Regions from separate parts of the Sphingomonas eleionomae genome, predicted to be linked through region 1. Evidence: predicted binding sites of a transcription regulator. Region 1 holds the regulator's gene; each other region holds the start of a gene.
What was found. Region 1 encodes LexA, which represses DNA repair genes until DNA is damaged. Its sites were predicted from a motif close to GTTCCNCNCTTGTTCT; they were not measured.

Region 1 (5,906 bases):
GCTGTCCAAGACCGGCGGCAAGTCGGGCGACTGGACGGCGGACTGACTGCCGAAACGGTTCGGCTGAATCCTTCGACAAGCTCAGGATGAGCGACTGTCGCCCAACTGCCCGCCACCTGTTCCCGCTCGTCCTAAGCCTGTCGAAGGACGCTGCCCCGCCCCCTTGGCAACCCCGCTCATCCTGAGCCTATCGAAGGATGCGTCCCTACGCCTTCGGCTATTCCTGCCCGCCAAACCGGCGCTGCTTCACGCCATAGGTGATCCGGATGCGCACCCATTCGCCATATTTCGACTTGCCGCCCACGCGCGGCGGGCGGACGCGGAATTGCCAAGCGGCGGCCAGCACCGCCCGGCCCAGCCGCGATCCGGGGCTTTCGCCGACGATCTCGCAATCCTCCACCCGGTAATCGGGCACGGTTCGGCACATGATCATGCCCCATCCCGGCCCGGCCGCGCTGGACAGATAGCCCGCCAGTTCGGAATCATAGGGTTCCCGGTACCAGGCGGCGGCATAGAGCGGTTCGCCATTGGGACCACTGCCGTCGACGCGCGGGGTATCGCCGGGAATGCCGGTATCCGGCGGCCCCATGGTCGCGCGCGGCGCGGGCGGGCCTGCGCGGCCGGGAGGCGGGGCGCGCCCGATATCGGCCTGCGCCATCTGATCGCGCGACAATTCGATCCACGGGGCCTTGGGGGCAAAATTCTTGACCACCGGTGCCGGCTGGACGGACGGCGTGACGGGGCTGGGCGGCAGGCGGTCGTCGGTTTCGCGCGGACGTTCGGTCGATGGCGGTGGCGGCGCGGCCGCGGGACGGGGCGCGCTGGCGGCGGCGGGCGGCTTTTCCGATACTTCAGCGGCGTCAAAGGTGCTGAGCGCCATATCCACCGGTTCGCGCCTGACCAGCCGGGGGGCCAGTGTCATCATCACCAGCACGATCAGCCCCTCGACCAGCAGCGCCAGCAGAAACGGGCCGCCCCGCCCACGCAACCGTTCCCCGATCCGGGTTCGCCACGTCGGGCGTTCGATGGACTTTGAAACCACGCGAGAAACTTCCGGGGGGCGGCAGGGCTGACTGTCGGGTTAGGGTGCAGATGCGGCCAAGACAAGGCAGCGCGGCGGACACGGTGCAGTTTCCGCGCGCGCCCTCTTTCCCGGCACCGATGCCCGTGCCACATCCGGCCGATGGCACCCCCGCTCCTCCCGCTGGCCGATGCACAGGCCCGGCTGATCGACATGGCCATGCCGGTCGCGGCAGAGGCGTTGCCCATCGCCGGTTGCGCCGGGCGCTGGGCCGCCGAACCGGTCGCCGCGCTGCGCACGCAACCGTCCAGCGACCTGTCGGTGATGGACGGTTATGCCATCGCCAATGCCGCACTGCCCGGCCCCTGGACGGTCATTGGGGAAAGCGCCGCCGGACGGCCGCATGCCGGGCCGGTCGGGCCGGGACAGGCGGTGCGCATCTTTACTGGCGCAGTCATGCCGGCGGGCGCCGACTGCGTGCTGGTACAGGAAGAGGCGGCGCGCGACGGCGACCGGCTGATCCTGACCGGGGCTGGCCCGGCCGCGCCCGGCAGCAACGTCCGGCATCGCGGGCTGGACTTCAGCTCGGGCGCAACGCTGATCCGGGCGGGCGAGCGGATGACCCCGGCGCGCCTCGCCATGGCTGCGATGGCGGGTCATGGCGCGCTGTCGGTCCGCCGCCCGGTACGGGTTGCCGTCGCGGCGACCGGCGATGAACTGCGCCCGCCCGGAACGCCGATGGGCGATGCACAGATACCGGAGACGAACCGGCTGATGCTTGCGGCGATGCTCGCCGATCTGCCCGTGGACATCGTCGACCTTGGCATCCTGCCCGATAACCTCGAAACGCTTACCCGCGCCTTTGCCAGGGTCGATGCCGACCTGCTCGTCACCAGCGGCGGGGCATCGGTGGGCGACCATGACCTGGTGCAGCCCGCGCTGGCGGCGGCGGGGTGGTCCATTGATTTCTGGCGCGTGGCGCTGCGCCCCGGCAAGCCGGTGATGGCCGGGCGGCGCGGCGATGCACTCGTTCTCGGCCTGCCCGGCAATCCGGTTTCGGCATTCGCCACGGCGATGCTGTTCGTCCGGCCGGCCATCGCCGCACTGGGCGGATCGGTCGACCCCCTGCCCCGGCTGACCCCCGCGATCCTGGCCGACCCCCTGCCCGCCAATGGCGAGCGCACCGATTTCCTGCGCGCGGCAATCCTGCCCGACGGGCGCGTCGGCGCGGCGGCGGTACAGGACAGTTCGATGCTGATGACGCTGGCACGCGCCACCTGCCTGATCCACCGGCCCGCTGATGCCCCGGCGGCGGCTGTGGGCGATCCTGTGGATATCCTTGTGATCGCTTGACGCCATACGGAACAAAGCATATACGTTCCCAGTCTGTTCCGACACGGAGGATTGGGGATGCTCACCAAAAAGCAGCATGAGCTGCTGTGCTTCATTGCCGAACGCCTGGGCGAAGACGGCATTTCCCCCTCGTTCGAGGAGATGAAGGAGGCGCTCGACCTCAAATCGAAATCCGGGGTGCACCGGCTGATCGAGGCGCTGGTGGAGCGCGGGTTCATTCGCCGCCTGCCCAATCGCGCCCGCGCGCTCGAAGTGCTGAAGATGCCGGAACGGGGCGATGCAAAGCGGAGCAAGGGTGCAAAACGTGGTGACGTAGCACCACTTTCGCCACCTTCCGCAGTGCAGCGGATGCCGGAACCGGCGAACGACGTCATCGAAATCCCGCTTCATGGCCGCATCGCCGCCGGTGTGCCGATCGAGGCGATGGAGGGATCGCAGATGCTGCCGGTGCCCGCCGCGCTGCTCGGGTCGGGTGAACATTATGCGCTGGAAGTGTCCGGGGATTCGATGGTGGAGGCGGGCATCCTCGACGGCGATTATGCCCTGATCCGTAAGACGGAATCGGCCCGCGACGGCGAAATCGTGGTCGCGCTGATCGACGGGCATGACGCAACGCTCAAATACTTCCGGCGCGAGGGTGCGATGGTCCGGCTGGACCCCGCCAATCGCAGCTATGATCCGCAACGCTACCGCCCTGATCAGGTGCAGGTGCAGGGCCGGCTGTCGGGGCTGCTCCGCCGCTACTGACCAACGGGCCTGGGCGGTGGTGCCACGGGGCGGGCTGGTCGTGGCGGCATCACCGTCGGCGGGTTCAGCCATGGGTGCGCCCCCGGCCCGCGCACGGTGCGAACCGTTCCGCTCGCCAGGGTGATCGCAACGCCGCCGGTCTCCGCCAGCGTTGCCCGGTCCAGGCGCAACCAGCGCGGTACGCATCCGGCCGGCAACCGGCGATCGGCAATCACGATATCGGCAACGGCACACGCATCGCGCATCGCGGTCCATTCGACGAAATGGGCACTGCGGGTGGCAACGACCCGCCAGCTGAGGCCATTGGCATCCCGGACATCGGCCAGGCACAGGTCCGCGCTGCACCGCGCATCGGGCAGGGTGCTGAGCGACAGCGCCTCGCCATCCACCCCCGCTGCCTCGCCCAGCATCGACCGGGTATAGTCCCCCGCCCGGTCGCGCAGCAGCGCCAGCCCGTCCCCGGCCCGGATGGCGACATGGCGGCCATCGCCGGTTACCAGCAGGTCGGGCGGCGGCACGGACAGCGCGCCCAGCGCGCCGATGGCAACGGGTACCGCGCCCCATCGCCGCCATCGCGTCCGCCAGAGCGCGATCCACAGCCCACCGCCGAGCATCGCGGCAAACGCCCATCCCGGCATCGCGGGCAGCATCCGGACTGATCCGGGCGCATCCGCCGTCCAATGGGCAATCGCCAGGATCAGGTCGATGGCCTGCCCCGTCACCCACCATAGCGGCGCGCCCAGCCCCACCGCATCCAGCAGCAGCGCCGCCGCCTCGGCCGGCATGATGACGAACGTGGTGAGCGGAATGGCGACAAGATTGGCAATCGCGCCGTACACGCCGGACTTGTGGAAATGGAACAGCGCAATCGGCGTCAGCACCGCCTCCACCACCAGCCCCGTCAGCAGCAGCGAGGCAAGCCCCCGGCCCAGCCGGGCAAGCCGCCCCTCGTCCCGCCGTTCGAACCAGCCCTGCACCGCCGGATGACTGTGCAGCGCGATGATCGCGGTAACGGCGGCAAAGCTCAGCTGGAAACTGGGGCCGGCCAGGCTTTCCGGCCACAGCAGCAGGACGACGAACGCGCCGGTCGCGACCAGCCGCAGCGTAATCGCCTCCCGCCCCAGCAGCATCGCGGCCAGGATCAGCAGCGCGGCGATGCACGACCGAACCGTCGGCACCTCTGCGCCTGCCAGCCAGGTATAGCCAAGCGCGGCCGCCGCCCCGAACCCTGCAGCGATCAGCGGCACCCGAACCCGCAGGGCAAGTGCCGGAAACAGGGCCAGGATCCGCATGGCCGCCAGGATCGCGGCCCCTACCACCGCCGTGACGTGCAGGCCGCTGATCGACAGCAAATGGGCCAGGCCCGACCGGCGCATCGCCTCTGCATCCGCGTCATTGATGCCGCCGCGATCCCCGGTGGCCAGCGTTGCCGCGATTGCCCCGGCCCCGCCGCCGATCTGCGACTGGATATGCGCCGACAGCCGGTTGCGGACGCCCGCACCGCTGCCCTGGGTCGCATGAATGACCTCAACCGGGCCAAGCGCGCGCCCGGTCGCGCCGATGCCATCGAACCATGCGGCCCGGGCATAGCCATAGGCGCCCGGCAGGGCCGGCGTTGCAGGTGGCATCAACCGGGCGCGCAGCCGGATTTCGGCGCCGGTGCCAGCACCGGGCGGCACATCGACGGCGCGGACATTCACCCGCACCAGCGTCGGCAGGCCGATCGCACCGACAGGGGCAAGGCGCAGCCGGACAAGATCGCGCGCCGGCAAGGGCTCCACCCGCTCGATTCGGGCGACAAAGCTGACCGTGACGGGCCGTTCCAGCACCGGATGCGTAACCCGCTCCGCCCGCACCCACGCAAGACCGATGCCGATGGCGATGAGCAGGCCCAGGCCAAGCAGCGCAGCGCCTGCCCGGCGGCCAATGCCGAAACCCATCCCGATCAGCGCGACCGCCCCGCCCCCCGCGGCAGCGGCCAGCCACGCAGCAGGCCCCGGCAACAGGAACCAGGCAGCGATGCCCAGCCCCAGGGCGACGGGAATCCAAAGCGGCAACTGGCCCCGCTCCGCCTCCAGCCGGCGTTCCAGCCGATCGAATGCAGCACCGATCGCGGCCCGGATTTGTCGTGGCCGGATCGCCATGCTAGGGGCGGCAAAGGCTGATCTGGCCATCGAAAACACAGTGTCTGGGAGCAAGCGCGGTTGAGCGCAACCATGGAATCCGGCAGCAAATCCGGCGGCGCGGGCACACGCCCCGTCGTCACCCGTTTCGCCCCGTCGCCGACGGGGTTCCTGCATATCGGCGGCGCGCGCACGGCGCTGTTCAACTGGCTCTATGCCCGGCATCACGGCGGGCAATTCCTGCTGCGGATCGAGGATACCGACCGGGCTCGATCGAATCAGCCGGCGATTGACGCGATCCTTGACGGGATGCGCTGGCTGGGGCTGGACTGGGACGGCGATGCCGTGTTCCAGTTCGCCCGTGCCGACCGCCATGCCGCCGTCGCGCATGAGCTGCTGGAACGCGGTCATGCCTATCGCTGCTGGCTGACCCAGGACGAGCTGGCCGAAATGCGTGCCCGCGCTCAGGCGGAAAAGCGGCCGTTCCGCGTCGACAGTCCCTGGCGTGATGCCGATCCGGCGACTGGTCCCACTGACCGCGCACCGGTGATCCGGCTGAAGGCCCCGCGCGAGGGCGCGGTGACGATCGAGGATCGGGTCCAGGGCCCGGTGACGGTGCAGAACGCCGAAATCGATGATTTCGTGCTGCTGCGGTCCGACGG
Region 2 (5,906 bases), 160 kb from region 1:
GACGACTCCGGGCGGGTTGCCCCGTCCATACACCAGCCGCCGGGCGGCGCTAGGGCTGGGCCAGCAGCCAGCGGCGCACCGCCGGGTCGTCGGTCATCCCCGCCGCCCGCATCCGGGCCGCACGCGCGGCCGCCCTTTGGCCCAGCCGTTCAAGCAGATGCGCACGCGCCGCCCACCATGGCTGATATCCCTGTGCCGCCGCCGAAATCGCATCCAGCATGGCCAGACCGTCGGCCGGCCGCCCCGCCTCGCCATGCGCCACGGCGCGGGCCACCTGTGCCCCGATCGACGGCGCAATGCGGACCAGCAGGTCGTGCAGCATGGCTGCCGCATGGGGCGGCGCTGCATGCGGCGTGGCGATGGCGACCATCTGATGCGACTGGATCGCCGCTTCGATCTGAAACCGGCCCGGCGTAGCGATCCGCGCGGCCCCGGCCAGCAGCGTTTCTGCCTCGCGGATCATCGTCGCATCCCACAATCCACGATCCTGCCGGTCCAGCGGGACGAATGCGCCCGCCGCATCCCGCCGCGCGGTGGCCCGGCTTTCGCAATAGAGGATCAGGGCAAGCAGCCCCCTGGCCTCCGCATCCTGCGGGGCCAGTCCGGCGGTCAGCCGCGCCAGCCACAGCGCCTCCTCCGCCAGGCCGCGGGTCGCGGCATGGCCCGCAAACCGGTCGTCCCATCCGGTGCCATAGGCGGCATAGATCGCGTTCAGCACCGCCGCCATGCGCGGCCCCGCCTCCGCCGGATCGGGCACGGCAAACGGCACGCCGGCGTCACGGATCTTTGCCTTGGCCCGCGACAGGCGCTGACCCATGGTGGCCGGCGCGATCAGGAAACTGGCCGCAATTCGGCCTGCGTCCAGCCCCAGCACGGCCTGCAGCATCAGCGGCGCCTGAATATCCGCGGCCAGCGCGGGATGGGTGCACGCGAACATCAGGCCAAGCCGATGGTCGCCAAATGCCGCTCCGCTCATCGCCTCCCGCTCCGCCTCGATCAGCGCGCGCATCGGCTCGGCCGCTGCCCGCACGCCCTCGTGCCGCTGCTGATGACCGATCGCCCGCCGTGCCGCGGTCAGCAGCCACGCCTCCGGCCGGTCGGGCACGCCGCGTTCCGGCCAGGTGGCCAGCGCGGCGCGAAACGCCTCGCTCAGCGCATCCTCGGCCGCCGCGATGTCGCGCGTCCGACTGGCCAGCATCGCCACCAGCCGCCCATGGGAATCGCGCGCCACCCGTTCGGCGGTGCGGCGCGCGTCCATCGTCACCGGCCTATTCCATGCCGGCGGGCGGCGCCTCGACCGGCCGCACCTCAACTGGCGTGTCGGCGGCACAGGGCGCCCGCGCGGCCCATTCGATCGCCGCGTCCAGATCGGCGACCTCGATCACGACGAAACCGCCCAGCTGCTCCTTGGTATTGGGGAACGGGCCGTCCTGAATGGTGCGGCCGTCCGCGCCCACGCTGACCAGCGTTGCGGATTCCGGCGACATCAATCCGTCGCCATACAGCATGACGCCCGCGGCCTGCATCGCGCCGATATAGGCCATCCATGCCCCCCAATAGGGACCGGCGGCCTGCGGATCGTCGCGCTTGCCCATTTCGGCGGCGGTTTCGCGATAGACGAGCATATATTGCATGGGGATATCCTTCCTCATCATCGGCGCGCTGACAATCAGCACCCGTAACGATGAGCCGCGACCCCCGCCCGTTTCGACAGCAACGCCGAAAAAAATCGGCGTCGCTCGAAAAACCTACAGATAATCGGCCAGCGTCAGGGGCAGCGGCTGGCTGGTCCCGCCCCGCTCCACCGTCAGGTTGAACACCGTTCCCGCTGGGTCATAGCTTCGCTGGACAAAGCTCTCGAACGTCATGCCGCGCAGCTTGTCTCCGGGTTTCAGCCCGGCCTGTTCCGCCGGACTGCCCGGCCCGACCTTGCCGACAGCGATGGCGTCCCCCGCCCGTTCGATCCAGATGCCGGTCCGGTTGTACATGTCCGGCTGCATGGTCTGGCGATTGCGCTTCATCAGCACGGCGTTGTCGCGGTTGCTGGTTGCGATGTTGAACAGGCGCAGCAGCGGCAGGCCGACGATCCCGTTTTCGAACTCGTTCCAGTCGGGCCGGTCCTTGATGAACACCAGCGGCCGCTCGATAACCGCCCCGGCCAGCTCGATCCGTTCCGCCCGCACCACGCGCGTCTCGCCATCCGGTGCGGCGGGTGCCCATTTGGGCGCGTTCCACAGCCCCGCCGCCTCCGCCGCCTTGCGGTACAGCCGAATGACCGGGGGCATCCCCGTGTCCAGCCCGAACCGCATCGGCGGCGCGCCATTGATGCTGGCATCGGCATAAAGGAACCGGCTGTCCTCGCTCTGCCCGCGCTGGACGATCGCCTTCTCGAACCGGGTCCACCCGGCCATGTCGCCCAACCCTTGCGGATGGACGCGCCACTGGCCGGCATCCATGTCGAGTTCGCCGTCCATCACCGTCAGTACGCGTCCGGGCAGAGAGATCAGCGCCCCGTCTCCCAGCGCGCGATCAATCCCCGCCAGCGCCAGCACCGGCACCTCGAACCGGCCACCCAGCAACAAGCCGCTGGCGCGGTAAATCGGGTATTCGGCATTGCCCCAGGACAGGCGCAGCTTTCGATAGCCGATCCTGGACAGCTTCAGCTGCTGGGCCAGGTCGGTGTGGATCAGGCCGAACTGGCCGCCAGTATCGATCACCATCGGCAGCGTCGGCGACGTGCCGATCGATCCCGCCACCAGCAACCGGCTGTCGGTCAGCTTGATCGGCACGCCCGCCGCTCCGCTGACCTGTGCCAGCGCCCGGCCAGCACCGCTCATCATCATCGCGGCGGCGCCGCCAATCATTACGTCACGACGGGCAATCGGCATACGCATACTCCTCGACAGACAGGTGCTGGATCAAGGTAACAGAATGATGACGGCCGGGGATCGGCGCTTGCCCCGTTCGCCGCTGTTCCCTAACTGTTCACCGATGAATGCTCCCGCCGCCCCCGGTCGAACCCTGTCCGACGATCCGCCCTATCTGCGCGGCCTCAACCCCGAACAGCGGGATGCGGTGCTGACCACGGACGGCCCGGTGCTGGTGCTGGCGGGCGCAGGCACGGGCAAGACAGCGGCACTGACCGCGCGGCTGGCGCACCTGCTCTACACGCGGCGCGCCTATCCGTCGGAGATTCTGTCCGTCACCTTCACCAACAAGGCCGCGCGCGAGATGCGGGAACGCGTCGGGCGGCTGGTGGGCGATGCGGTGGAGGGGATGCCGTGGCTGGGCACCTTTCACTCGATCGGCGCAAAGATGCTGCGCCGCCATGCCGAACTGGTCGGCCTGCAAAGCAATTTCACCATCCTCGACACCGACGATCAGCTGCGCCTGCTGAAACAGCTCGTCATTGCGGCCGATCTGGATGAAAAACGCTGGCCCGCGCGCCAGCTCGCCGGCCTGATCGACGGGTGGAAGAACAAGGGGCTGACCCCGGCCGATCTGGATGCCGGGGAAAGCGAACTGTACGCCAATGGCCGCGGGCAGGAACTCTATACCCAGTATCAGGCGCGGCTGCGCGCCGTGAACGCCTGCGATTTCGGCGACCTCCTGCTGCACAGCCTGACCATCCTCAAGGATAACCGGGAGGTGCTGGAGCAGTATCAGCAGCGGTTCCGCTACATCATGGTCGACGAATATCAGGACACGAACAGCGTCCAGTATCTGTGGCTGCGCCTGCTGGCTCAGGCGCGGCGCAACATCGCGTGCGTCGGCGATGACGACCAGTCGATCTATAGCTGGCGCGGCGCGCGGGTGGAAAACATCCTGAAATTCGAACGGGATTTTCCCGGTGCCAAGGTGATCCGGCTGGAACAGAATTACCGTTCCACGCCGCACATCCTGGGCGCGGCATCGGGCGTCATCGCCAACAATGCCGGGCGGCTGGGCAAGACGCTGTGGACCGAACTGGACGCCGGCGAGAAAGTGCGCGTCATCGGCGTGTGGGACGGCCCGGAGGAAGCGCGCCGGGTCGGCGACGAGATCGAGGCGGCGCAGCGGCGCGGCACCAGCCTCAACGACATCGCCATCCTGGTCCGCGCCCAGCATCAGACGCGCGAGTTCGAGGACCGGTTCATCCAGATCGGCGTCAACTACCGCATCGTCGGCGGCTTCCGCTTTTACGAGCGTCAGGAAATCCGCGACGCGCTCGCTTACCTCCGCGTGGTCAATCAACCGGCGGACGATCTGGCCTTTGAACGCATCGTCAACGTGCCCAAGCGCGGCCTTGGCGACAAGGCGCTGGCCAAGGTGCATCAGCTCGCCCGGGTTCAGGGCATTCCGCTGACCCTTGCTGCCGCGCGCATCCTCGACACCGACGAACTGACGCCCCAGGCCCGGCGCGCGCTCGGAAACCTGATCGGCGACATCGCCCGCTGGCGCGACATGGCAACCAGCCTGCCGCACCCGGAACTCGCCCGCATCCTGCTCGACGAAAGCGGCTATACCGGGATGTGGCAGGCGGATCGCAGTGCAGAGGCGGCCGGCCGCCTCGAAAACCTGACCGAACTGGTCCGCGCGATGGAGGAATATGAAACCCTCGGCGCGTTCCTCGAACATGTCAGCCTGGTCATGGACAATGACGCCAGTGACGGCGGCGCGCGGGTGACGATCATGACGATCCACGCGGCCAAGGGGCTGGAATTCGACACCGTGTTCCTGGCGGGATGGGAAGAAGGGCTGTTCCCCTCGCAACGCGCGCTGGATGAGGGCGGGCTTGCCAGCCTCGAGGAGGAACGCCGCCTCGCCTATGTCGCGATCACCCGCGCACGGCGGCACAGCACCATCCTGCACGCCGCCAATCGCCGCATCTATGGCCAGTGGACCAGCAGCCTGCCCAGCCGCTTCATCGCCGAACTGCCGCCCGAACATGTGGAAAGCGAAACGACCATGTCGGGCGGCGAAAGCCTGTGGCGCGCCAACTGGTCGGAACGCGCCGACCCCTTTGCCGATGTTGCACGCGGGCAGGGGCGCGGGCCGGGCTGGCAACGCGCGGCGGGGGTGGACCTTAAGAACCCCGGCGGCAGCTATACCCCCCGCAGCTTCACGCGAGAGCCAGTCCGCGTCGTGGAAAGCCGCGCCCCGGCGGTCAGCCTGGGCAACAAGGGCCGCGACGACATCAGCATCGGGATGCGCGTCTTTCACCAGAAATTCGGCTATGGCGCGGTTGCCGCGATCGAGGGCAACAAGCTGGAAATCGACTTCGAACAGGCCGGCCGCAAACGCGTCCTCGACAGCTTCGTGACGCTGGGCTGACCGGCCTCAGCCTCCGGCGGGCCAGACCATGCGGAAAGCATCGAACCGCAATCGAACGGCGGCCGTGAAGCATCTGCACCACAAAAGCCGCCGGTCAGGAAACGACCCCATTCCGGATTCCTCTTCTCATCGTCGCCCCGTGCTTGACACGGGGCCTGGCTATTGCTGCGGCATCCCGGTTGCGAAGCACTGCTCCCACAGGTCATCCCAACCGGGATGATCCGTTTCGATCAGCGCAAACCTCCATTCGCGCCGCCATTTCTTGACCAGCTGTTCGCGCAGGATCGCGCTGTCGATGGTGCCCGCCGGGCATGGCCGCTGCCTCCATGATCGAACGGACGCGACCAGGGCCGACGGTACCTGCGATGCGACGCGGCCGCGACGGGCGCAATTACACCGGAATGACACACGGATCGGAACCGCACCCGCCGGGCCGGCGGCCATGCGCGGGCCTTTCATCCTCCGGGTGGGAGTATTCGCTTCGGCGGCGGCGATGGTGGAAGGGACTGGATTCGAACCAGTGTACGCTCACGCGGGCAGATTTACAGTCTGCTGCCTTTAACCACTCGGCCACCCTTCCGGGCCAGCCGCCG
Region 3 (5,906 bases), on a different contig from region 1:
AAGGATCGAGCGGCGGCATAAACAATCACCCGGTCGCCATCGCGGACCACGTCGAGCCGATCCAGTGTCCGCAGCGGGCTGTCCGCCTGACAATGGGCGGACCGAAAGGTGGTAAAGTCATGCCGTCCGATCAGGTGCCCGGCTGCCTCAGCCATCGCGCTTTCGGCCAGTGGCTGGGGCACGCGCCAGGCAAGGCCGCGTTCCCAGGTCAGCGGCGCGCGGCGGTTGACGATCCGGTATTCGTAACTGCGACCGATGCAGGAAAACCGCGCATGCCAGTCATCCGGGACGACGATGCAATCCAGGATCGCCACCGGATCGGGCCGAAGCTGGGCGTTCATCCCTTCCATCAGACGAAAGGGCGCGATCTCCCGGTCGATATCGGCATGAGCCCGCATCGCGATGCCGTGAACGCCCGCATCGGTCCGCCCCGCGGTATGGACCGTCGCCGCCTCGCCCGTCACGGCATGGATCGCCCGCTCGATCGATGCCTGAACGCTGGGCCCATGCGCCTGACGCTGCCAGCCCATGAAGGGACGGCCATCATATTCGACGGTAAAGGCGAAGCGCGTCACGACAGCCGGGTGCCCGCCGGAATGGACAGGCCGCGGAGCAGATCGGCGGCGCTGGTCACCCCCCGGCTGGCCCGCTGCACGGTCAGCGCGCGGATGGCGCCAGTGCCGCAGCCGATCGTCAGCGCATCGTCCAGCACCTCGCCCGGCGCACCATCCCGCTCCACCGGGGTTGCCGCCAGCAGCTTGATCCGTTCATCGCCCAGCATGAACCACGCCCCCGGCGCGGGGTTGAACGCGCGCACCTGTCGTTCGACGGCGATGGCTCCGGCGGTCCAGTCGATCCTGGCCTCTGCCTTTTCGATCTTTGCCGCATAGGTCACTTCGGTCAGCGGCTGTTCTACCGGGGGATAGGCGGCGGGGTCGGACAGCACCTGCACCATCAGCCGCGCGCCCATCGCCGCCAGCTCTGTTGTCAGCTCACCCGCGGTCTTGCCGTCAACGATCGTCCGCCCCTCCAACCGGACAGGGCCGGTGTCCAGTCCGGCCGCCATCTGCATGATGCCCACGCCAGTTTCGACGTCTCCGGCGAGGATCGCGCGCTGAATGGGTGCGGCCCCGCGCCAGCGCGGCAGCAGGGAAGCATGGACGTTCAGACAGCCAAGCCGCGGCGTATCCAGCACCGCGCGCGGCAGGATCAGGCCATAGGCGGCAACCACCGCGACCTCTGCGCCGATTGCGGCGAACTTGGCCTGCTCCGCCTCTGCCTTCAGCGACACGGGCGTGCTTACCGGGATGTCCAGCGCCTCGGCACGGGCATGGACGGGGGAGGGGGTAAGGGCATTGCCTCGACGCCCTCCCGCGCGGGGCGGCTGGCTGTAAACCGCCGCAACCTCGTGACCGGCATCGATCAGCGCGTCGAGAACCGGAACGGCAAAGGCCGGCGTGCCCATGAAGATGATCCGCATATCCCGTCTCAACCCCTTGGCAGCCCGGCGCGCAAGCCCTTAATGTCAGTCATGGCCTCGTCCGAGATCGAAACGCTCACCCAGCTCCTGTCGCGCCTCCCCGGGCTTGGCCCCCGGTCAGCGCGCCGCGCCGTGCTCCACCTGCTCAAACGGCGGGAGACGGTGCTGGAGCCGCTGGTGCGGGCTTTGTCCTCGGTTTCGGCCGCGCTGACGCCATGCAGCCAGTGCGGGAATATCGACACCAGCGATCCCTGCGCGATCTGTTCCGACCCGCGCCGCGATGCCCGGTCCATCTGCGTGGTGGAGGAGGTGGCCGACCTGTGGGCGCTGGATCGGGCGCGGCTGTTCCCCGGCCGTTTTCACGTGCTGGGCGGCCGATTGTCGGCGCTGGACGGGGTGCGGCCCGAGGATCTTACCATCGATCTGCTCGTCCGCAGGATCGAGGGCGGCGGCGTGGACGAGGTGGTGCTGGCGATGAACGCGACGCTGGAGGGACAGACGACGGCCCATTATGTGGCCGAGCGGCTGGAGCAGTTCCCGGTGCGCGTGACCCAGCTTGCCCATGGCCTGCCGGTCGGCGGCGAGCTGGACTATCTGGACGAAGGCACGCTGGCACAGGCGTTGAGGGCGCGGCGGCCGGTCGCTTGACCGGCACCGGGCCTGAACCTAAATCACCGCCATGGCTATTCTTCCGATCATCGAGGTTCCCGATCCCCGCCTGCGCACCATTTCTACGCCGGTGGACACGGTGGACGACGATCTGCGCGCACTGATCGCGGACATGTTCGATACTATGTACGATGCGCCGGGCATCGGCCTTGCCGCCATCCAGGTCGGCGTGCCGAAGCGTGTGATCGTGATGGACCTGCAGGAAGAAGAGGGTGAGGACGGCAAGCCGATCCGCCACCCCCGCGTCTTCATTAATCCCGAAATCCTTGATCCGTCGGACGATCAGTCGGTCTATACCGAGGGTTGCCTGTCGGTGCCCGAACAGTTTGCGGATGTCGAACGTCCCGCCCGGTGCCGCGTGAAGTGGCTGGACGAGGACGGCAATGCGCATGACGAGGTGTTCGAGGGTTTGCTCGCCACATGCATCCAGCATGAGATGGACCATCTTCAGGGCGTGGTGTTCATCGACCACCTGTCGCGGTTGAAGCGCGAGATGATCCTGAAAAAACTCGCCAAGGCGCGCAAGGCAGCTGCCTGATCGGCCAGGCGGAGTCACCGGCGGGGCAGGGGGTCCTGTCCGGCTCTTGTGCCGCCGATAACCATGGTTTAAGTTCCCGCTTCGTTCCGGGGATTGGGTGATCATGGATCCGTTGATTATTGTCTTGCTGGTCGTCGTCGCGCTTGCGGTGGGGCTTGCCGCCGGGTGGTTTGCCGGTGAGCGCCGCATCGCGGAGGCCCGTGCGGAACGCGATCTGCGAGAGGCGGAGTTCAAGCGGGCAATCACCGAACTGGCCGAGGCGTCCAGCGAAGCGCGGCAGGTGCCGGAACTGCGCGGCGCGCTGGAACAGTTTCGTGAGGAACGGGACGTCGCTCGGCTGGAACTGGTGCAGATCCGCTCCGATCTGCGCGCGGCGCAGGGCGTGATCGACGAGTTGAAAGCTGCGAAGGAACAGCTTCGCACCCAGTTTTCCGAAGTCGCCGCCAAGACGTTGCAGGAGGCGCAGGACCAGTTTCTCAAGCGGGCCGATGCGCGCTTTGCCGAAGCGGGCAACAGCAACGAGGCCAAGATCCGTGCATTGCTGCAACCGGTCGAAACCTCGCTCAAGCGGTATGAGGAGCAAGTCGGGCGGATCGAGGCAGAGCGAAAGACCGATTTCGGCAATCTGGCCGGCGTGATCGAACAGATGCGACTGGGCCAGAACGAGGTGAGGGCCGAGGCATCTAAACTCGTCAATGCCCTCCGTTCGGCGCCCAAGGCACGCGGCCGATGGGGCGAACAGCAGCTGCGCAACGTGCTCGAAACCTGCGGCCTTGCCGAACATACGGATTTCGAGATGGAGGTCAGCGTCGAAAGCGACGGCAACCGGCTGCGCCCCGACGCCATCGTGCGCATTCCCGGCGGCAAGTCGCTGGTGATCGACGCCAAGGTATCGCTCAACGCCTATCAGGATGCGCATGGCGCGGTGGAAGACGCCGAAAAGGCGCTGCACATGACCGCGCATGTCGCGTCGATGAAAAACCACATCAATCAGCTGGGCAGCAAGAATTACCAGCAGCAGTTCGAGGATGCGCCCGATTATGTGGTGATGTTCGTTCCGGGCGAGCATTTCCTGTCCGCCGCGCTCGACCATGATCCGGAACTTTGGGACTATGCGTTCAACCACCGGGTGCTGATCGCCACGCCGACCAATCTGATCGCGATCGCGCGCACTGTCGATGCCGTGTGGCGCCAGGAAAAACTGGCCAAGGAAGCGCGGCAGATCGCGGAACTGGGCCGGGAATTGCACGGCCGCATCGTGACGATGGGCAGCCATGTCGAGCGGCTGGGCAAAAATCTGGGCGCCGCTATGGGCGCCTATAACAGCTTCGTCGGCAGCCTTGAATCCCAGGTGATGACGTCGGCCAAGCGGTTCGAGACGCTCAACATCGAAACGGCGGGCAAGTCCATCGAGCCGCTGCCCGTGATCGACCATTCGCCAAGACCGCTGACCAAGCTGAACGTCGAGCCGGAAAAGACCGCACAGATTGGGGCGGGGAAGGGCGAGGAAGCGCCGGAATCTGTGTCCGCCGACGCTGAGCAGGGGACCGTCGACCCGGTTACCCCGTAACCGTCGCCGGTCAGTCTGTTGCCGCCTTGGCCCGCAGCCACAGCGCTTCCTTGTCATCCAGCGATAGCGCCGCGAATTGCGGACTGGCCATCGCCTCCATCAGACGGAAACGCCCTTCGAACTTGGCATTTGCGGCGCGCAGGGCAGCTTCGGGATCGACGCCCCGATGCCGCGCCCAATTGACGACCGCGAACAGCAGGTCACCGATCTCCTCTGCAACGGCATCCGGGGTCGGAGCGGCGTCTACTTCGGCAATCTCCTCTATCACCTTGGCACGCGGACCATCGGCATCCGGCCAGTCAAAGCCCGTCCGTGCGGCCCGCTTCTGCAGCTTTTCGGCGCGAAGCAGCGCGGGCAGGCCGATGGCGACCCCGTCCAGCGCCCCGGTTGCGCCCTTGGCACCGCGCTCTTCCGCCTTGATCTGTTCCCAGAGCTGATGGTCGCCACGCTGGTCGGGGCCGAAGATATGCGGATGGCGCCGTTCCATCTTGTCGCTGATCCCGGCGACGACGTCGGGAAGCGCGAAGTGGCCAGCTTCCTCCGCCATGCGACTGTGAAATACGACCTGGAGCAGCAGATCGCCAAGCTCATCCTTCAGATCGGCCATGTCGCCACGCTCGCACGCATCGGCGACTTCATAGGCTTCCTCGATGGTGTATGGCGCGATCGACGCGAAATCCTGCGCCAGATCCCATTCGCAGCCATGCTCCGGATCGCGCAACCGCGCCATGATCGTCACCAGCCGTTCGATCACCGATTTTTCTCCATCCAAGGGCAAGGGGTGGCGGTTGCCGTCAGCACCAGACGCCCCACCGCAAAATTCCAGAAGACTGATAATATACATTATGTAAAATATTGGGCTAGTCGGTCGTGTCGGGCCGAGCCCTCCTGCCTCAGTTTCCTGCCTCCAGCACCAGGTCGTTGCCCTCGACCCGCCAGCCGTTCAAGCGCGACAGAAAGTTCATGCCAAGCACGTCCACGTCGCCAAAGTTCGGCGCGACCAGCGCGCCAAGGTCTTCGGTTTCCAGATCACCGAGCTGAAACCAGCCGATCCGCACCTCGCGCGCCATCACGATGCCATTGGCTGTCGATACCTGGGTAAAGGGTCCGCGATCCGACAATTCGATCCCGGCCGCCTTGGCGGTTTCCATCGACAGGCTGGTGGTCGTTGCGCCCGTATCGACCAGCATCGACCGTTCGACACCGTTGATCCGAACCAGAGCATAGAAATGGCCGTCGCCGGATTTGGGAATGCGAACATTGCCGCCCTCGACCCGCTGATTCGTCATGCCAAGTCTTGCACCGACATCATTGAAAAACCATGAAATCTCGGACTTGAAGGCGACGCCAACCGCAATCACTGCACCGATTGCCAGCCAGCCAAGCACGGATTTCAACATCAGCGACGCTTCGGCACGCCGCGCGATCAGGGATGAAGCCGCCAGGACGAGGACGGCAATCGACGATATCATCGCCAGCACCTGTCCCTCGGTCATACGGCGAGCTCCATTCCGTCATACCCGGGCACGACGCCAGGGGGCAGGTCCCGACAGAGTGTCGCATAATCCATGCTCTGGTCCAGATGGATCAGCACTGCATTCGGCACGCGGCAATGCTCGATCCAGCTTAGCGTTTCGGCCAGATGGGCA

Region 2: the regulator LexA is predicted to act here: its motif matches at 2,973-2,988, upstream of ACNI3Q_RS12730 (ATP-dependent helicase).
Region 3: the regulator LexA is predicted to act here: its motif matches at 2,725-2,740, upstream of ACNI3Q_RS02965 (DNA recombination protein RmuC).

The regions. Positions count from the first base shown of each region.
Region 1 covers NZ_JBLTWP010000004.1:472,255-478,160, reverse strand. The annotation lists gene moaC (cyclic pyranopterin monophosphate synthase MoaC) at 1-46, shown strand, start outside; gene ACNI3Q_RS13450 (energy transducer TonB family protein) at 218-988, opposite strand; gene ACNI3Q_RS13445 (molybdopterin molybdotransferase MoeA) at 1,184-2,374, shown strand; gene lexA (transcriptional repressor LexA) at 2,432-3,121, shown strand; gene ACNI3Q_RS13435 (ComEC/Rec2 family competence protein) at 3,115-5,265, opposite strand; gene gltX (glutamate--tRNA ligase) at 5,338-5,906, shown strand, end outside.
Region 2 covers NZ_JBLTWP010000004.1:309,120-315,025, reverse strand. The annotation lists gene ACNI3Q_RS12745 (RNA polymerase sigma factor) at 50-1,258, opposite strand; gene ACNI3Q_RS12740 (YciI family protein) at 1,269-1,634, opposite strand; gene ACNI3Q_RS12735 (S41 family peptidase) at 1,749-2,888, opposite strand; gene ACNI3Q_RS12730 (ATP-dependent helicase) at 2,992-5,313, shown strand; tRNA gene ACNI3Q_RS12725 (tRNA-Tyr) at 5,808-5,893, opposite strand.
Region 3 covers NZ_JBLTWP010000001.1:650,953-656,858, reverse strand. The annotation lists gene truA (tRNA pseudouridine(38-40) synthase TruA) at 1-575, opposite strand, end outside; gene fmt (methionyl-tRNA formyltransferase) at 572-1,480, opposite strand; gene recR (recombination mediator RecR) at 1,532-2,128, shown strand; gene def (peptide deformylase) at 2,160-2,687, shown strand; gene ACNI3Q_RS02965 (DNA recombination protein RmuC) at 2,791-4,257, shown strand; gene mazG (nucleoside triphosphate pyrophosphohydrolase) at 4,268-5,011, opposite strand; gene ACNI3Q_RS02955 (retropepsin-like aspartic protease family protein) at 5,151-5,753, opposite strand; gene ACNI3Q_RS02950 (MBL fold metallo-hydrolase) at 5,750-5,906, opposite strand, start outside.